DNA from 4 places in the Pantoea sp. X-Soil-ISGK-355 genome. Region 1 is predicted to be linked to each of the others. Evidence: predicted binding sites of a transcription regulator. Region 1 holds the regulator's gene; each other region holds the start of a gene.
What was found. The regulator CRP, encoded in region 1, controls carbon source genes, mostly activating them, when cyclic AMP is high. The targets are predictions, from matches to a motif close to ATGTGANNNNNNTCACAT.
Positions count from the first base shown of each region.

Region 2: the regulator CRP is predicted to act here: its motif matches at 1,789-1,806, upstream of deoC (deoxyribose-phosphate aldolase).
Region 3: the regulator CRP is predicted to act here: its motif matches at 1,886-1,903, upstream of glpT (glycerol-3-phosphate transporter).
Region 4: the regulator CRP is predicted to act here: its motif matches at 2,443-2,460, upstream of AC6I8J_RS03460 (iron-containing alcohol dehydrogenase).

Region 1 is NZ_AP035971.1:3,673,301-3,678,250, reverse strand. Features, by position in the region: gene AC6I8J_RS16965 (YccS/YhfK family putative transporter) at 1-1,881, opposite strand, end outside; gene crp (cAMP-activated global transcriptional regulator CRP) at 1,939-2,571, opposite strand; gene AC6I8J_RS16955 (OsmC family protein) at 2,875-3,279, shown strand; gene AC6I8J_RS16950 (phosphoribulokinase) at 3,647-4,516, opposite strand; gene AC6I8J_RS16945 (YheU family protein) at 4,578-4,796, opposite strand; gene AC6I8J_RS16940 (hydrolase) at 4,801-4,950, opposite strand, start outside.
Region 2 is NZ_AP035971.1:3,394,940-3,399,889, reverse strand. Features, by position in the region: gene AC6I8J_RS15585 (patatin-like phospholipase family protein) at 1-969, shown strand, start outside; gene AC6I8J_RS15580 (TatD family hydrolase) at 966-1,763, shown strand; gene deoC (deoxyribose-phosphate aldolase) at 1,998-2,777, shown strand; gene deoA (thymidine phosphorylase) at 2,840-4,168, shown strand; gene deoB (phosphopentomutase) at 4,264-4,950, shown strand, end outside.
Region 3 is NZ_AP035971.1:215,219-220,168, reverse strand. Features, by position in the region: gene AC6I8J_RS00935 (YehS family protein) at 1-280, shown strand, start outside; gene AC6I8J_RS00930 (carboxylate/amino acid/amine transporter) at 792-1,655, opposite strand; gene glpT (glycerol-3-phosphate transporter) at 2,030-3,370, shown strand; gene yigL (sugar/pyridoxal phosphate phosphatase YigL) at 3,417-4,217, opposite strand; gene pldB (lysophospholipase L2) at 4,270-4,950, opposite strand, start outside.
Region 4 is NZ_AP035971.1:803,611-808,560, forward strand. Features, by position in the region: gene AC6I8J_RS03450 (sodium:solute symporter family protein) at 1-208, opposite strand, end outside; gene AC6I8J_RS03455 (dihydrodipicolinate synthase family protein) at 288-1,172, opposite strand; gene AC6I8J_RS03460 (iron-containing alcohol dehydrogenase) at 1,184-2,332, opposite strand; gene dtnK (D-threonate kinase) at 2,520-3,779, shown strand; gene AC6I8J_RS03470 (D-threonate 4-phosphate dehydrogenase) at 3,772-4,752, shown strand; gene AC6I8J_RS03475 (DeoR/GlpR family DNA-binding transcription regulator) at 4,759-4,950, shown strand, end outside.

The DNA of each region.
Region 1 (4,950 bases):
TTCCAGCCGCTGCTGACACCGCTGCAGCGCAATTTCGCAGGATTGCAGATAGCGTTGAGCCAGCGAGGCGGTCAGCATAGTGTGCTCGCGCGCCAGAATCGTTATCGCATTGATATGCTCGACAATAAACTGACTGTGGGTGACCCAGAGCCGCATATCACTCAGGTAACGGGAGTTGAACGCGGGTTCCTGCATTGCCTGATTCAGTGAGTTAAACAGCGCATTGTGCGCCTGATTAACCTTCACGCGCTGATAAGCCAGTTTCTCTGGCGACTGTTCGTCGCCCAGTAACAGCCGCAGCGCATCCTGATAGGTTTCCAGCGCGTCGTGGGCGTTCTGCCGTAGTAAGCCGCTCTGCCACTGCGGCCACAGCCACAGCATCCCACCAAAGGCGATCAGACAGCCCATCAGCGTATCCATCAATCGCGGCAGCAGAAACTGCGCGCCATTCAGTGACAGCAGTTGCAGCGAGTAAACTGCCGTGACCGTAAAGCCAATCATCGACCAGCCATAGAACTGGCGGGTAAAGCGATAGCTGATAAAGGTTATCGCCAGCATGATCAGCAGCACCAGTGACTCCGGTACCGCGAGCCGCAGCGTAGCGGCCGCGATGACCAGGCCGGCAAAGGTGCCCAGCGCCCGGTGCTGGATACGGACGCGGGTGGCGCTGTAGCCGTTCTGGCTGACGAACATAATGGTCATCAGGATCCAGTAGGGTTTAGGGATGTTGAAGAACAGCGCCAGCGCGCTGCCCAGCATCAGCATCACCGCAAAGCGACCCGCCGTGCGCAGCGACGACGAGCGAAACGAGAGATAACTGCGCAGCGCCGGTAACAGCGGCAGGCGGCGCTGGCGGTCTGCCATCAGATCGCGCTGGTAAAGCGGTTTCTGGGTGCGTAGCACCCGCGCAATGCGGTTGAAGTGATAAAGGCAGAAGTTACCCACCGGATTATCGGGATGCTGATGGGCAATTTTCTCCAGTGCGCCGAGCTGTTTATCCATCGCAAAGCGGTCGGGTAACTGGTGATAAAGAATGTTATCTGCCAGCACCCGCAGCCGGGCCGAGATGGTTTTGGCATTCCAGCGGATCACCGCTTCAGCATGGCTTTGCTCCACCAGCTTCTGGACTTCTTCCGGCCGATGCAGGCTGACCGAGATATGCTCCTGCAGATCGAGGGCCACCTGGAAAGCGCGCGTCAGCCTTTTATGGCTGTGATCGCGGCTTGCCGACAGCATATGCATCTGCTGATAACAGGTGTTAATCAGATCGACCACTTTCTGCTGACGGGCCAGCAGTGGCGGCAGCGCCTTTTCCGGATCGGTCAGCTGCGTCAGCAGGGTGTATTTCGCGTCGCAGTAGTTAGCCAGCTCGCGGTAGATCAGGCTCAGGCTTTCGCGCATTGGCTGCTCTTTCCACAGCCAGAACCAGAACCAGTTAAACAGCCCGTACCACAGCGTGCCGCCGATATAGAGCAGCGGGGTGACATAGATGGGCATGCGGCCAATCAGGCTCAGGGTAAAGATGGCGGCAATCAGGGTGCCGGGCAGCAGACGGCCATGCAGCGGGCTGATCTCACCCGTGACGCCGAGCAGCAAAGGCATAGCGAAGAGGATCAGCGGCAGTGGAATCGCATGCAGGGTGAGCCACTGGATCAGAAAGCTGCCGAGGGCAAACAGGCTACCGCCCACAATCAGACGTTTGAAAAAGCGTTTATGCGGCGTATCGAGACCGGCGATATTGCAGCAGGCGGGCACTAATGAGAACAGCAGACCTTTTTGCAGGTCGCCAGCCAGCCAGCCCAGCGCCACCGGCAGACAGAGCACCAGCGTTTGCCGCAAGGCATAATTGACTTCAGGATGGTAAATGATTCGACGCCACATCGGCCCAACACAAACAATAACGGCGTGATGTTGCCATCACGCCGTGGATGACAGGAATTAGCGGGTGCCGTAAACGACGATGGTTTTGCCGTGTGCGGAGATCAGGTTCTGATCTTCCAGCATCTTCAAAATACGGCCCACGGTTTCACGTGAACAACCCACAATCTGACCAATTTCCTGACGAGTGATTTTAATTTGCATGCCGTCGGGATGCGTCATGGCATCTGGCTGCTTCGCCAGGTTAAGCAGAGTCTGTGCAATGCGGCCGGTAACGTCGAGGAAAGCGAGGTTACCCACTTTTTCAGACGTCACCTGCAGGCGACGCGCCATCTGCGATGAGAGTCGCATCAGGATATCGGGGTTAACCTGGATCAACTGACGGAATTTCTTGTAAGAAATCTCCGCCACTTCGCACGCGCTTTTCGCACGTACCCAGGCGCTGCGTTCCTGACCTTCTTCGAACAGGCCAAGCTCACCAATAAAATCGCCCTGATTCAGGTAGGAAAGAATCATCTCTTTGCCTTCTTCATCTTTAATCAGAACCGCGACGGAACCTTTCACGATGTAGTAAAGCGTTTCTGCTTTTTCACCTTGGTGAATCAGCGTACTTTTGGATGGATACTTGTGAATATGGCAATGGGACAGGAACCATTCGAGTGTAGGGTCTGTTTGCGGTTTGCCGAGAACCATTCGCTATTATCCTCTGTTGTAATCGTGCCCAAAATACAGGGGGCAGTTTTCCCTGTCAGGCGGTGAAAGCTTCAAGCGTTTCCTTTTCAGGAAATTATTCGGGCCGCATCAGGCGCAGTGCGCATCATTCTTCCCGGCTTCGCCATCGGGTGACGAAAAATATTTTCAGCACTGTTTGTAGCACAGCTTTTGCCGACTGTCTTCTGTTGTCTCGCTTCAGCTACAGGCGGATTTCTCTGGATTGCTGTTTACCAGGCGAAAGCGTACTCTGGCGACAAAACAGCGTATTCCGGAGCAAAAATCATGCAGGCAAGAGTGAAATGGGTAGAAGGGCTGACATTCCTTGGAGAATCCTCATCCGGCCATCAGATACTGATGGATGGCAATTCAGGTGATAAAGCGCCCAGCCCAATGGAAATGGTGCTGATGGCGGCAGGTGGATGCAGCGCGATTGACGTGGTATCAATTCTGCAAAAAGGCCGCAACGATGTGGCTGATTGTGAAGTAAAACTGACCTCAGAACGTCGTGAAGAGGCGCCGCGAATCTTTACGCACATCAACCTGCATTTTATCGTGAGTGGCAAAGCGCTCCAGGATAAAGCGGTCTCACGCGCGGTCGATCTTTCGGCTGAAAAATATTGCTCGGTGGCCATCATGCTGGGTAAAGGCGTCAACATTACGCATAGCTATGAAGTGATCGAACTTTAGTAGCCGCAGGGGTTATTGCAGACCTGCTAACTTCACTTCCAGTATCTGATGCAGGTTGCTTTAAGACTGTGCCTGGTCCGGAAATCCGCTTTGAGATTGTGCCTGCGTTGTGAACAGGGTCAGAGCGGTTTGTGTCGGTCCGCTGTCAGATTGTGCCTGCATAGGGAATCCGCGTTGATACTGTGCCTGCGCTGGGAACCGGGTCAGATCGGAAAGTCGCTTAAGCCAATCCCTGGCCGCTCGTCCCGCGCCGTCCCTGGCGCGGGACGCTTTCCTTTTCTGACCCGGTTCCCTGCGTGTTAAGCATTTTCGCTGCTGTCAGATTGATCCTGCATTGGCATTAGTCTGGAAAGGCCCTTTTGACCTCTTACTCTATCCGCTTACCTTCCATCAGCCGCTTCACCAGCGGACCCATGATCAACTCCATCGCCAGACCCATTTTGCCGCCGGGCACCACCAGCGTATTGATGTGCGAGATAAACGAGCCCTGCAGCATTGCCAGCAGGTAGGGGAAGTCGATATCTTCCAGCGCCTGAAAGTGGATCACCACAAAACTCTCATCCAGTGACGGAATGGCGCGGGCTGCGAACGGGTTGGAGGTATCGATGGTTGGAACGCGCTGAAAGTTGATATGGGTGCGTGAAAACTGCGGTGTGATGTAGTTGATGTAATCTTCCATTGAGCGCACCACGGAATCCATTACGGCTTCACGTGAATGACCGCGCTCGCCAGTGTCGCGTACCAGCTTCTGAATCCACTCCAGGTTAACAATCGGTACCACGCCCACCAGCAGATCGACCTGTTCCGCCACGTTGTGCTGCGCTGTCACCACACCGCCATGCAATCCTTCATAAAAAAGAATATCGGTGTTCTGCGGTAGCGGCTGCCAGGGTGTAAAAGTGCCGGGCACCTGATTCCACGGCACCGCCTCATCGTAAGTGTGCAGATATTTACGCGACTGCCCCTCCCCGCTGAGACCATACTCTTTAAAGCTCTGCTCCAGCAGGCCAAAGTCATTGGCTTCCGGGCCAAAGTAGCTGACATGACGTCCCAGATCGCGTGCCTTACGAATCGCCATATCCATTTCAGGGCGGGTAAAGCGGTGAAAACTGTCACCTTCCAGCTCCGCCGCATGCAGGTCAAGCTGCTGAAAAATTTTGCGGAACGCCAGGCTGGTGGTGGTGGTTCCTGCGCCGCTGGAACCGGTCACCGCGATAATGGGATGACGTGCAGACATAGAAAAGCTCCCTGTGAGGTCGGACGATGAGCATTGTTATCATGAAAGGGTGCCGGGTGCATCAGCCACGAAATTCTTTACGCGGCATGATATTGACCGATTCATGCAGTTCCGACCACACCAGCACCACTTCACCGGTTTCCAGCTGGCGTCGCACATCAGCCACCTTGTCCAGCAGGCTACGTTCATGCTCGCCATAGTCAGTGCCTTCACGCAGCACAAAGGTTTCAATCAGATTTTCAAGGGTCTCAGGAGAGACCTGTTGCCAGGGAATAATCACGAGATCAGGTATCCAGAAAAGGGGCGATCCACTGCGGGATGCGCTGTTCCAGCCACATTTCGGGCTGGCGTAACGTCCCGCCGACGAAACCGACGTGGCCGCCGTGTGGTGTCAGTTGATAAGTAATAGTGGCAGATAATTGGCTGCTGTGCGG
Region 2 (4,950 bases), 280 kb from region 1:
TGTGAAGGCGGCGGTCAGCGCGGCATTTTCACCGCAGGGGTACTGGACGAATTTCAGCGCGCCCGATTCAATCCTTTTCAGCTGATGCTTGGCACCTCTGCCGGTGCACAAAATCTCTCTGCCTTTGTGTGTGGTCAGCCCGGCTACGCCCGTCGCGTGATTACCCGCTATACCACCAGTAAACTCTTTTTTGATCCGCTGCGTTTTGTGCGCGGAGGCAATCTGATCGACCTCGACTGGCTGATCGATATCACCCGCAGTGAATTTCCGCTGGCGATGAGCAGTGCAGAACAGCTGTTCTCCAGCGGTCGCGAGTTTTATATGTGCGCCTGCCGCAGCGACGACTATTCGCCCGGCTACTTTACGCCCACCGCCGACAACTGGCTGGATCTGATCAAAGCTTCCAGTGCGATTCCCGGTTTCTACCGGCTGGGCGTCAATCTGGAAGGGATCAGCTATCTTGATGGTGGCATCAGCGATGCGATTCCGGTGCGCGAAGCAGCACGTCGCGGTGCGGATACGATTGTGGTGATCCGCACAGTGCCATCGCAGATGTTCTACACCCCAAAATGGTTTAAACGCATGGAGCGCTGGCTCAGTACTGGCGCGCTGCAGCCGATGATCAACGTGCTGAACAAGCATGAGCAGAGCTATCGGGAAATTCAGCAGTTTATTGAGAATCCTCCCGACGATTTGCGCATTATCGAAATTTTTCCGCCGCACGTGCTGGCCAGCAGTGCCCTGGGCAGCCGGGTAGCCGCGCTGAATCAGGATTATCATCTGGGACGGCGCTGTGGTCGCTATTTCCTCGCCACGCTAGGCCAGTGGCTGAGCGATGCTGAACCGATGATGTCAGCGCGCATCGTCACCCCGCCTGCGCCGGTCGCCAATGCACCGGATACCCGATTGATTATCACGCCGCCGCTGGCGGACAATGATGCGGATTACGACAAAGGATCGCTGGCATGACGTTTATCGATACGCACTGTCATTTCGACTTTCCGCCTTTCGAAGGGGATGTTGCCGCCAGCCTGGCGCGCGCCGCGGAAGCGGGCGTGGAGAAGATTATCATCCCGGCAATTGATGCCAGCCGGTTTGAGCGCGTCTGCGCACTGGCTGCTGAACACCCGCCGCTTTACGCGGCGCTGGGCCTCCACCCTATCGTCATTGAAAATCACCTTGAGGCGCATCTTGAGCAGCTGGAAACCTTACTGCAACAGCGGCCACGTAAGCTGGTGGCGATCGGCGAGATCGGGCTGGATCTCTATCGCGACAATCCGCAGTTTGATAAGCAGCAACGCTTTCTTGAAGCACAGCTGAAGCTGGCGAAACAGTATCAGCTGCCGGTAATCCTGCATTCGCGGCGCACCCATGACAAGCTGGCGCAGATTCTGCGTCGTCTCGATCTGCCGCGCCGTGGTGTGGTGCACGGTTTTGCAGGCAGCCTGCAGCAGGCGCAGGCCTTTATTAAGCTGGGTTATGCGATTGGCATTGGCGGGACCATTACCTATGAACGCGCCAGCAAAACCCGTCAGACCGTAGCACAGCTGCCGCTCTCTTCGCTGCTGCTGGAAACCGATGCACCCGATATGCCACTGCAGGGCTTTCAGGGCCAGCCAAACCGCCCGGAACGGGCGCGTCAGGTGTGGGAAGTACTCTGCAGCCTGCGAGAAGAGTCACCCGAAGAGATTGCCGATGCGCTGTGGCACAACAGTCAGCAGCTGTTCCGGCTCGATCCTGCTTTCCCGGCGCTGCGTAACTGACCGGATCTGCCTCATCAGCGCTTAAATGTGATAATAGTAACATTGGGCCGGCTAGCGTATAATGGCCATCAAACGCTGTTATCTGCGATTTAAGTCACAATGATTGTGATGCAATTGCACCAATTTCTTATCCCTATGTGACTACTGGCACATATCAGGCCGCTTCTGAGTGTTATTATTATAACATTCCGCCGGCAAGCCGGTGGGTTGCACCCCGATCCTTTGGAGAGCCTCATGACCGATATTAAACCTCTTGCCCTGCGCGCCCTGAAACTGATGGATTTAACCACCCTGAATGACGACGACACCGACGCAAAAGTGATCGCTCTCTGTCATCAGGCTAAATCCCCGGCAGGCAACACCGCCGCCATCTGTATCTATCCGCGCTTTATTCCGATTGCGCGTAAAACGCTGCGCGAGCAGGGTACGCCGGAGATCCGCATCGCCACGGTGACCAACTTCCCGCACGGCAATGACGACATCGATATTGCACTGGCAGAAACCCGTGCCGCCATCGCCTACGGTGCGGATGAAGTGGATGTGGTGTTCCCGTACCGCGCGCTGATCGCCGGTAACAGCCAGGTTGGTTTCGATCTGGTAAAAGCCTGTAAAACCGCCTGCGCTGAAGCGGACGTGCTGCTGAAAGTCATCATCGAAACCGGTGAGCTGAAGGAAGAAGCGCTGATCCGTCAGGCTTCTGAGATTGCCATCGATGCAGGTGCTGACTTCATTAAAACCTCCACCGGTAAAGTACCGGTTAACGCCACGCCGGAAGTGGCGCAGATCATGATGAATGTGATCCGTGACAAAGGCGTCAGCCAGCAGGTTGGTTTTAAACCGGCGGGCGGCGTGCGCACCGCTGAAGATGCCGCGATCTATCTGCAGATGGCAGAAGAGACGCTGGGTGCTGACTGGGCTGATGCGCGCCATTTCCGCTTTGGTGCATCAAGCCTGCTGGCGAGCCTGCTCAACACCCTGGGTCATGACAGCGACACCAGCAAAGCGGGTTACTGATCCCTCAGGCGGTCGCTGACCGCCTGTTCTCCATCCTGATTTCCCTGAACCAGGGGGCTACTTTGTTCCTGCCACAAGAAATTATTCGAAAGAAACGTGACGGCCAGGCGCTGACTGAAGAGGAGATTCGCTTCTTCATTAACGGCGTGCGTGATAACACCGTCTCGGAAGGTCAGATTGCCGCGCTGGCAATGACCATCTGGTTCCATGATATGACGCTGCCGGAGCGGGTTGCGCTGACGATGGCGATGCGTGATTCCGGTACGGTACTTAACTGGAAATCACTCAACCTCAACGGGCCGGTGGTGGATAAGCACTCGACCGGCGGCGTTGGTGATGTGACATCGCTGATGTTAGGGCCGATGGTCGCCGCCTGTGGCGGATATGTGCCGATGATCTCCGGTCGTGGCCTGGGTCATACCGGCGGTACGCTGGATAAACTGGAAGCGATTCCGGGCTTCGATATTTTCCCCAGTGATGACCGTTTCCGCGACATCATCAAGCAGGTCGGTGTGGCGATTATCGGCCAGACCAGCTCGCTGGCGCCGGCAGATAAGCGTTTCTACGCCACGCGTGACATCACCGCCACCGTCGATTCTATTCCGCTAATCACCGCCTCGATTCTGGCCAAGAAGCTGGCAGAAGGGCTGGATGCACTGGTGATGGATGTCAAAGTGGGTTCCGGCGCATTTATGCCAACCTATGAAGCATCAGAAAGTCTGGCGCAGTCGATTGTTGGCGTCGCCAATGGCGCAGGCTGCCAGACCACTGCACTGCTGACGGATATGAATCAGGTACTTGCCTCGTCAGCCGGTAACGCGCTGGAAGTGCGCGAAGCGGTCCGCTTCCTGACCGGTGAACAGCGGAATCCGCGCCTGTTGGACGTGACGCTGGCGCTCTGTAGCGAAATGCTGATCTCCGGCAAACTCGCCGCCAGCGACACCGACGCGCGTCAGAAACTGATGACAGTGCTGGATAACGGCAAAGCAGCCGAGGTGTTTGGTCGCATGGTCGCTGCCCAGCAGGGACCTGCCGATTTCGTTGAACGCTACGACGCTTATCTGCCCGCGCCAATGCTGAGCAAACCGGTCTATGCCGACCAGCCAGGCATCGTCAGCAGCATGGATACCCGTGCGCTGGGTCTGGCGGTGGTGGCGATGGGCGGCGGACGTCAGCGCGCCAGCGACAGCATCGATTACAGCGTTGGCTTCAGCGAAATGATCACCCTGGGCGAACGTGCCGATGCACAACGTCCGCTGGCGGTCATTCACGCCAGCAGCGAAGACAAATGGCAGCAGGCCGCCGCAGCGGTTAAAGCTGCGCTGGTGCTCGGGGATTCCGCCCCGGCTGAGACGCCGGTTGTCTATCGCCGTGTGAGCGATCTCAGCTAACTGACCAGTAACCGGTGCCAGCCACGATGCATTCGGGTATACTGATCTGATCGCTTTTTTTTGACTTGTCACGCGCCAATGCGCAGGAGACTTGCATGAAACGTGCTTTTATTATGGTTCTCGATTCCTTTGGAATTGGCTCCAGTAAAGATGCCGATAAATTCGGCGACGCAGGTTCAGATACCCTGGGTCATATCGCCGAAGCCTGTTTTAACGGTGAAGCAGACAAGGGACGTAAAGGTCCATTGCATCTGCCTAATCTCACCGCGCTGGGGCTGGGTAAAGCCGCCGAGCTGTCGACCGGCCGCTTCCCGGCGGGTCTGGATCCTGAGGCAAAAATCACCGGCGCGTACGCTTACGCCAGTGAGCTTTCGTCAGGTAAAGATACGCCGTCAGGCCACTGGGAGATCGCCGGTGTGCCGGTGCTGTTTGACTGGGGCTACTTCAGCGACAAAGAGAACAGCTTCCCGCAGGAACTGCTGGACAAGCTGGTAGCGCGCGCCGACCTGCCGGGTTATCTCGGTAACTGCCACTCTTCAGGTACGGTGATCCTTGACCAACTGGGCGAAGAGCATATGAAAACCGGCAAGCCGATTTTCTATACCTCTGCGGACTCCGTGTTCCAGATCGCCTGTCACGAAGAGACCTTTGGTCTGGATCGACTCTATGCGCTGTGCGAAATCGCCCGTGAAGAGCTGACTGAAGGTGGCTACAACATTGGCCGGGTTATTGCCCGTCCGTTTGTGGGTGACAAAGCGGGTCAGTTCGAGCGCACCGGCAAT
Region 3 (4,950 bases), 3.5 Mb from region 1:
CCGTCGCGGCAAAAGTGAAGATGCGCCCGCGCCGTCGATTGAGCGCAAGATGACCAATAACATCTTCATGAGAAAGCTGCGTATCGCTTTTGATCTGAAAACCACCGACATTCCTGATGTACTGAAGCGCGTGAATTTTACCGTTTCACAGGCTGAGATTGGTGCGATTTTCCGCAAACCTGATCATAAGAACTACCGCGAATGCGGCGATCAGATTCTGCGTAACTTCCTGAAAGGGCTGGCGATGATTCAGCGCCCTAAGAGTGAGAAGCCTGCTTAACGTCTGTGGCTGATCGCTTCGGGTACCTGCGTGGTCAGAAGTGGCGCATCTGATCGCAAAGAAAGCCTGCATCCATGCAGCACGCCCTCGCCATCCCTGGCTCGGACGCTTTGCTCCTCAGTTGCGCCACCTCTTCCCTCAAGCTTCTTCATGGCTTTTTAATCAGCAACACCAGGCCAGCTCTGGGGAGTGAAAGCGGGTCATCGGTGGAGCGTTCGTCGCAGGGGGAAAAAGCGCCGGGGGCATTTCTGAACCATCCTGTAAGATTCCTTCGCGATCGCATACGCCAGCTCCATCGCGAATGCTCTACGTTTCAGCGACCCATCCCCTCCTTCATATTCGCTCTGAGCCCCTGGTTCTACTGCGATGATGCTGTTAAGTCTCCAGGGCTGGCGCGTCTGAAGAGCGAAGCGTCCGGGCCAGGAATGGCCCGGCCGATCCACAGGGATGTGAGATTCCTTCGCGATCGGACGCGCCAGCCCGGGAGGCCGCACCCATGCAACAGGCCTGTTTATGACAGGTCACCGCGCCCCACCACCCAGCGCTTATGCACCCACAGCGAGGCAAGAATCACCAGCGCGCCCGCAATAAAGCTCGGCCAGTGCGGTTTTTCCTGCCAGATAGCCAGATTCACCAGCAGCCCGGCAGGCACGTGCATGTTATTCATAATGCCCAGCGTACCGGCATCAACCTGCGTCGCACCGTAGTTCCACATAAAATAGCCGAGACCGGAAGCCGCAACGCCCAGCCAGACCAGAATGCCCCACTGCAATGAGGTGGTCGGCAATTTCTGCGGATTGCCCCAGGCACACCAGGCGATCACCGCAATCAACACCGCCCCCAGGTAGAACCAGGAGAAGGCCGTGTGCTGCGGCATCGGACGGGTCTCCTGCAGACGTTTATAGCCCACCATGCCAGCCGCGAAGCAGATGTTTGCCAGTTGCACTAACAGCAGACCGAACCAGAAATGATCGCTGACTTTGTCATAGCGAATAATGGCCGCGCCAGCCACCGCCAGCAGCGCACTAAAGATATAGCCGATGCGCAGTGGACGACGGCTGATCAGATCGTAAATCAGCGTCACATAAAGCGGCGTCATCACCGTAAACAGCAGGAATTCTGACACGCTAAGGTAGAGATAGGCTTCGAAGCTCAGCAGATACATCACCCCCAGTTGCAGCATCCCCACCAGCATATAAAGCAGCAGCGTTGAAAGGCGATGACCACGCCAGCGCAGGAAAGGCAAAAACACCAGCGCAGCCAGCGCCAGCCGCATCAGCACAGAGAACCAGCTATCCACCTGGCCAGCGAGATATTCGCCAATCAGGCTGAACGAAAATGCCCACAGAATGGTGGTAATAATCAATAAAAACACGGCGACGACCCCGAAATTAACAGGCCGTCAGTGTAAACAATGTGCCGCCGTCAGGCTGTGAAATCTGGTTGACATCTGATTATAAACCAGGCAATTAAAAAGCCTCCCGGACAGCCTGCTTACACTTCCTGACATAAAAGTCGAAAGAATAGGTTTTCAGCCACATAAAATGCGCGAAATGATCCATCAGATGATCGCTTCCGCTCCTCATTGTAATAAAACTGTAACAAATGTGTCATTCATCACAGTAACGTTGCGCAACTAACACTATTCTTTGCGCGAAATGGAACATTATGCATCCATTTTGTTCTGCACTTTCCTGCTCCAACCTGCCGGGAGTTAAAAACCATAATGTGCCCTGGAGGGCCTCACTGATGCTGAGCATTTTTAAACCTGCACCACGTCAGCCTCAGGTGGCGGAGGATCACGTTGATCCGCTCTACCGTCGTCTGCGCTGGCAAATTTTCATCGGGATCTTCTTTGGTTACGCCGCCTACTATCTGGTCAGAAAAAACTTCGCACTCGCCATGCCCTATCTGGTGGAGCAGGGTTTTTCACGTGGCGATCTCGGTTTTGCCCTGTCCGGCATCTCCATTGCCTACGGCTTTTCAAAATTCATCATGGGATCGGTCTCTGACCGCTCAAACCCGCGCGTCTTCTTACCGGCAGGCCTGATTCTGGCCGCAGCTGTGATGCTGATCATGGGATTCGTCCCCTGGGCGACCTCCAGCATCATGGTGATGTTTGTGCTGCTGTTTATCTGCGGCTGGTTCCAGGGCATGGGCTGGCCTCCGTGTGGACGAACCATGGTTCACTGGTGGTCGCAGAAGGAGCGAGGAAGGATTGTCTCGGTCTGGAACTGTGCGCATAACGTGGGCGGCGGTATTCCGCCTCTGCTGTTCCTGCTCGGTATGGCGTGGTTCAACGACTGGAAAGCGGCACTTTACATGCCCGCGTTTGGCGCGATTGCCATTGCGATTCTGGCCTTTGCGCTAATGCGCGACACGCCGCAATCCTGTGGTCTGCCACCGATTGAAGAGTACAAAAACGACTATCCGCCCGACTACGATGCCAGTCACGAAGAGGAGCTGACGGCAAAACAGATCTTCATGAAGTATGTGCTGCCGAACAAGCTGCTGTGGTACATCGCGCTGGCCAACGTGTTTGTCTATCTGCTGCGCTACGGCATCCTCGACTGGTCACCAACCTATCTGCGCGAAGTCAAACACTTCACGCTGGATAAGTCGTCGTGGGCCTACTTCCTCTATGAATATGCGGGGATTCCGGGAACGCTGCTGTGTGGCTGGATGTCGGACAAAGTGTTTCGCGGTAATCGCGGTGCGACCGGGGTGTTCTTTATGACGCTGGTGACCATCGCGACCGTGATCTACTGGCTCAACCCCGCGGGCAATCCTGGCGTCGACATGGCCTGCATGATCGTGATTGGCTTCCTGATCTACGGTCCGGTGATGCTGATTGGTCTGCATGCGCTGGAACTGGCACCGAAAAAAGCGGCGGGGACAGCGGCGGGCTTCACCGGCCTGTTCGGCTACCTCGGCGGTTCGGTCGCGGCCAGCGCCATTGTCGGTTATACCGTCGATTACTTCGGCTGGGATGGCGGCTTCATGGTGATGATTGCGGGCTGTGTGCTGGCGGTTATTCTGCTGTTACTGACCATGGTCAGCGAACACAATCACAAAAAGACCCCTGCCTGACGGCAATAAAAAAGGGCCGGATACCGGCCCTTTTTACGCTAACGGCTTAAGCCAGATAGAGCGTGCGCAACGTCTGCGGCACCGCATCATCAGCATTTGAACCGATCACATCCAGCTCCGGCAGCGTATCTTTCAACCGTTGATGGGCGTTCTGCATGATATAGCCCTTACCTGCCATGCTCAGCATCTCCACATCATTCATACCGTCGCCGAAGGCAATGCAGCTTTCCAGTGAATGGCCCAGCGTTTTCGCAACCGCTTCCAGCGCATGGCCTTTCGACACGCCGCCCGCCATGACTTCCAGACAGGTTGGCAGCGAGAAACTGACGTTAACCCGATCGCCCCAGCGCGCTTCAATTGCCTGCTCCATGGGGATCAGATGCTCAGGGTTTTCGCAGGTGAAAAAGACCTTGCTGATGTTGCTGGTTGGCAGCAGACCTGGCTCGTAGACCTGATAGTTGAACACGGACTCGCGGAAATAGTCCTGCTCAGCCGGACTTGAACGGCTGACAAACCACTCATCGTCGCGGTAAACGTGGGTCAGAATATCGCTGTGATGATATTGCAGGCCAAACAGGTCGCTGGCGATATCCTCATCCAGATTATGACTGAACACCAGCTCGCCCTCTGCATTGTGCACGCGCGCACCGTTTGAGGTAATCATATAGGCCGGAATCGCCAGGCTGTCGCGCATCTGTCCGACATCGATATGATGACGACCGGTGGCGAAGACAAAGTGAATATCCTTAGCGACCAGCTGCTGCAGCGTTTCACGTGCAAAAGGGGTCAGGCGATGTTCGGGAGAAAGCAGCGTGCCATCCAGATCGGATGCAACGATGTGATACATGAAAACCTCGGGTATCTGGTTCTGCCGGTTTTTACCGGTCGGATAAATAACGTCAGTGATGCGATGAAAAAAAGTCGACCACTGCATTGAGTGCTTCGGCACGCATCTCATCTTTTTCAAACAGGATCTCGTGACGCGCGCCGTCGATCACCCGTGGTTTATTACCTTCACACGGATGACCCGCAGCAGCCATCGCGGCACAAAACAGGTCCTGCGAACGATTGTCGACCACCCGATCATCGCTGGCCTGTAACAACAGCAGCGGCGTCGTAATCTTATCAACCTGACTGATGATGTTGCGCCCCGCATGGATGCCTTCACGTACCCAATGGTAGGTCGGCCCACCCACACGAATCGCCGGATCGTCCGCATAAAAACGCAGGTTACGCCGGTAACGCTCGGCGCTATGGGTCAGCCGGTTAATGCCAAACGGATGCGCGCGCCAGCGTCCGGTGCCGAGCGCATAGCCATCGCGTAAGGCTGGACGTTTCTCCGCCCAGTCCAGGATCCGATGGGCCAGAAAAGAGGGCAGCGGTAAGGCGATGCCAAACATGGGTGCCACCAGCGCCACTGCATGAAATGCCTGCGGCTGACGCGCCAGAAACAGCGTTAAGATTGCGCCACCCATTGAGTGAGCCAGCGCATAGCGCTGCTGGTAGTGACCGCTGACAATCTCTTTCAGATAGAGCGTTTCAAGATCGTCCACGTAATGCGTAAATTCCGCCACGTGACC
Region 4 (4,950 bases), 2.9 Mb from region 1:
CCTGCGCCGTGCCGATGGTCGATTTTGCCCCGATATACTCTGACATCAGCATGATGCCGACGATAAAGGCCGGCATGGCGCGGGAGCCTTCCATAAAGTCGCCGCTGGTTTTACTGCGTAAGCGCCATGTCAGCCAGGTGGTGAACAGGATATAGGCGACCACCATGCCGACGATCAGTAAGGTGCTCTCAGTTGAGAATGCTTTCATCGTAACCTCAATTGTTCTGGCAGATGGCGACCATCAGGTTCGTTCTCATCTGACCGATAGGGTGCAAAGGCGATGGACGTTATTGCAGGTAGTGGTTCACAATTTGACGGATCTGCTGCTGTTCGTCGGCGCTGAACTGCACCGCATAGCGGCTTTCACCCACTTCAAAGCCCTGCAGGCTGACCGCTTTTTTCACGGCGGCCGGTGAGAAACCGATGCTGTACAGCGCGGTGCGCAGGCCGGTAACGTTCTCCTGTGCCTGATGCGAACCGGCAATGTCACCGGCACTGAAGCGCGCCCAGATGGCGTTAATTGCTTCCGGTGCCACGTTTGCCAGCCCGGAAATGGAGGCGGAGCAGCCATCAACGAATCCCTGATGAATCAGCGAGTCAGGGCCGTTTAGCACATCAAAGCCCTCACAGTCGGCGGTAGCCTGCAGAAAGCCGCTCAGACTTTCATAGCTGCCTGCGGAGTCTTTAATGCCGATGATGTTCGGGTGCGCGGCCAGCGTACGAACGGTCTCTGGCTGCAGGGTATTGCCGGTTCGCGCCGGAATGTTGTAGAGGAACAGCGGCACCGTCAGCGCGTCAGCCACGCGCTGATAGTGGTCGATCAGCTCCTGCTGCTTCAGCGGCACAAACCATGGCGTGATCGCCGAGACGGCATCCACGCCAAGGCGGGCGATCTGTTTGCCGAGCCGGATCGTTTCACGGGTCGAAATCTCGCCGATATGCGCCACGACGGCCGCACGGCCATTGACTTCATCGACGCAGGTGGTGGTAACGGCAATCTTCTCCTGCTCGTTCAGCACAAAGAACTCGCCGTTGGTGCCGCCACAGAAGATGCCGTTTCCGGCGTTGATCTGGCGTCTGACCTGCTCAAGCTGCCTTACCGGGTCAAAGGCACCTTCACGGTCAAAGGTGGTGACGATGGCGGTCAGTACGCCGTTGATTTTCTTATTCATGACAATCCTCATTACGCCTGGCAGGAAGGGAACAGCGTCAGGTAGACGGCGCGCACATCATCGGCGGTGACCGCCATCGGCACGTTTTTCATGAGGCGCTGCACGTCGAGTGCCGCTTCCACTAAATAAGGCAGGTGATCCGGGCCGATGCCCAGCGCTTCCAGGCTGGCAGGCAACTGCAGCCGCGCAACCAGCGCGGTGAAGTAGTCGACCAGCGCGTGTGATTTCTCTTCATCGCTTAAACGGACGTCAGCGTCGGGCAGCAGGTCATAGGCCTGAGCGAATTTGCTCACTGCGGCCGGACGGACAAAGCGCATGCAGGGGGCCAGCAGAATGGCGTTGGCAACGCCGTGTGGCAGGTGATATTTGCCGCCAAGCGGATAGGACATCGCATGCACCAGATGCGTCCCGGCATGGGCAATCGATGCGCCGCCATAATAAGAGGCCCAGAGCATCTCCAGCCGTGCCTGCAGATTCTCCGGCTCGCGCAGCGTGGTTTCGAGATTCGCGAACAGCTTCTTCATCCCAATCAGCGCATAGTTGTCGCTGACCGGATTGGCAACGTTGGCGGTGAAGCACTCAATCAGGTGACACAGGGCATCAATGCCGGTAGACGAGGCGATGTGCGGCGGCATGCTGGTGGTGAGTTCCGGCACCAGCGCCACCACATCGGGCAGCATCACCGGTGAAATAATGCCGACTTTGGTCTCTTTCTCCGGGATCGCCAGAATCGCATTCGGGGTCGCTTCAGAGCCGGTGCCAGCAGTGGTCGGGATGAGCATTGAACGGGTGCGACGCTGCGGTTTTTCGCCTGCCAGCAGGGCGTCCAGCGACGGTGCGCCGTTGATGCACAGCACCGAGAGCAGCTTCGCCACATCCAGTACGCTGCCACCGCCGATGCCAATCACCATGTCGGCCTGGCGCTGCGAGAGCGTTTCTATAATCGCGGCCACATCATGCTGGCTCGGTTCAGGTGGAACGCTGTTGACCACGCTGATACGCGGGATCTGATCCCGGAGTTGCCCCATCAGCGCCTGTACCGCCGGAATCGCCTCAATGTTCCGGTCAGTGACCACGACTGCCGTCGCTATCCCATCCAGCAGATAGCGCATGTCGTTTAACGCCTGATAACCGCTGATCACCGTGCTGTTAATGTTCATTTCATACCCTTATTTCTGTCATGTCTGAGCAGATGATTAATTTTGCTCAGCGCAATGCGATGTCAGTCACTCTCTGTGGCTAATTTTATAAGGCATATCGATTTCGATTAATTTGAACTTGCTCACATATAATCAATCATGATTGAATATAATCAAATGCAGCGGCAATAGCCTGACAGGAGTGAGGATGGGCTCATCAGTATGGAAAACCCCGGTGCTGGTTATCGCCGATGACTTTACCGGTGCCAACGATGCAGGTAGTGGACTGGCACAGGCCGGTGCCCGTGTAAATGTGCTGTTCGGCTCCGCAGCAACGTTACCCGACGAGGCGGCGGATGTACTGGTAATCAGCACCGACAGCCGGGCTGTCAGTGCCACTCAGGCTGCAGAGCGCGTTACGCAGGTGGTGCAGCATTACGCGGCACAGCTTCAGCAGGGCTGGCTGTTTAAAAAGATAGACTCCACGCTGCGCGGCAATATCGGGGCTGAAACGGTGGCGGCACTGCGCGCCAGCGGCAAAAGGCTGGCGCTGGTGGCACCGGCCGTACCGCGTCTGGGCCGCACCACACGTGAGGGCAGCGTGTGGGTCAATCAGCGGTTACTGACAGACACCGAATTTGCCAGCGATCCTAAAACCCCGATCCGCAGCGCCCGCGTCATTCATCAGATGCAGATCGACGGCATGGAGATCGATCTCGCGACGCTGCATAGCGATCGGCTTGATGCTGTGTTAGCCGAAGCAGATGGCGTCGTGGTAGTGGATGCCGAAACGGAGGCCGACCTGGCGCGACTGATAACCGCTGCGTCGCGGCTGAGTGAGACGCCCCTGCTGGTCGGGGCCGCCGGATTAAGCGATGCGCTGGGCGCTGCGCTCTCCGTTCGCCCGTCGCAACCTGTGCTGGCGATGGTGGGATCGATGAGTCGTCAGGCAGAGCAGCAGATCGCCGCGCTGCGTACTCAGCGCGCCGTTGAGGTCGTCGATGTCGATATCCGTCAGCTGTTTCAGCAGTCCGCCTGGCCTGAGCGGGATCGCTGGATCGAACAGGCGGCCACCGCACTGCGTGCCGGTCGCCATACGGTGATCCGCACCTGCCAGCATGCATCCCAGCGGCACGAGATCGAGGATCTTTGCCAGCAGCACCGCGTGACGCGCCAGCAGCTGGGTGAGGCGATCTGTCAGCTGCTAGGCGAAATCACCCTGAGTCTGTGTCGGGCACGGCTGCCGCATGCGCTCTATCTGTCAGGCGGCGACGTGGCGATTGCCGTCGCGCAGGCGCTGGGGGCCAGCGGCTTTAAAATTCAGGGTCTGGTGGCGGGCTGTGTGCCGCACGGGGTCCTGCTTAACAGTGAATTTACTCTGCCGGTGATGACCAAAGCGGGTGGCTTTGGTGATGAAAATACCCTGGTAGCAGCCATTAGTTTTATTGAGGAGAAGTCGAGTGAGTAAAATTATTGCGATCACCATGGGCGATCCGGCGGGCATCAGCCCGGAAATCATCATCAAAGCGCTCTCTGAAGGTGAGCTGAATGGCATCCCTGCCGTGGTGATTGGCTGTGCCAGTACGCTGCGCCGCATTATGGCGATGAACATCACCCCACAGGCCGAGCTGCGGGTGCTGGATCGGGTAGCCGAGGCGCGCTTTGCGCCCGGCATTATCAATGTGATCGATGAGCCGCTGGCCGATCCCGACGCGCTGAAACCTGGCGTGGTACAGAAAGAGGCGGGTGATCTGGCGTGGCGCTGCGTGAAGCGTGCCACCGAACTGGCACTGGCCGGTGACGTGCATGCGATTGCTACCGCGCCGCTGAATAAAGAGGCGATGCACGCGGCGGGCCACCTCTACCCGGGTCACACCGAACTGCTGGCGCATCTTACCGACACCAAAGATTACGCTATGGTGCTCTATACCGATAAGCTCAAGGTGATTCATGTCACGACCCATATTGCGCTGCGTAAGTTCCTCGATACGCTCAACCAGACACGCATCAAAACGGTGATTGGTATGGCGGACACCTTCCTGCGTCGTGTCGGTTACAGCGCACCACGCATCGCCGTCGCGGGTGTCAATCCGCACGCCGGTGAGAACGGGCTGTTTGGCGATGAGGAGATCACCACCGTTGCTCCCGCGATTGAAGCGATGAAAGCGGAGGGGATTGATGTCTCCGGGCCTTGCCCGCCGGACACGGTATTCCTGCAGTGCCAGGATGGACGCTATGACATGGTGGTGGCGATGTACCACGATCAGGGACACATCCCGCTTAAACTGCTGGGCTTCTATGATGGCGTGAACATTACCGCAGGCCTGCCGTTTATCCGCACCTCTGCTGACCACGGCACGGCATTTGATATCGCCTGGACAGGTAAAGCGAAGTCTGACAGCATGGCGATCTCGATTAAACTCGCGATGCAGCTCGCATAGGGAAATATGAAGGGACAGAGCCGTCTTGACCAGATTATGGATTACCTGAAAAGCCATAATCTGGTGACTGTTGAGCAACTGGTCAGTGCGATTTCCGCCTCACCCGCCACGATTCGACGTGATTTAATTAAGCTGGATAAAGAGGGCGTGATCAGCCGCAGTCATGGCGGCGTCACCCTGAATCGTTTTATTCCTGCC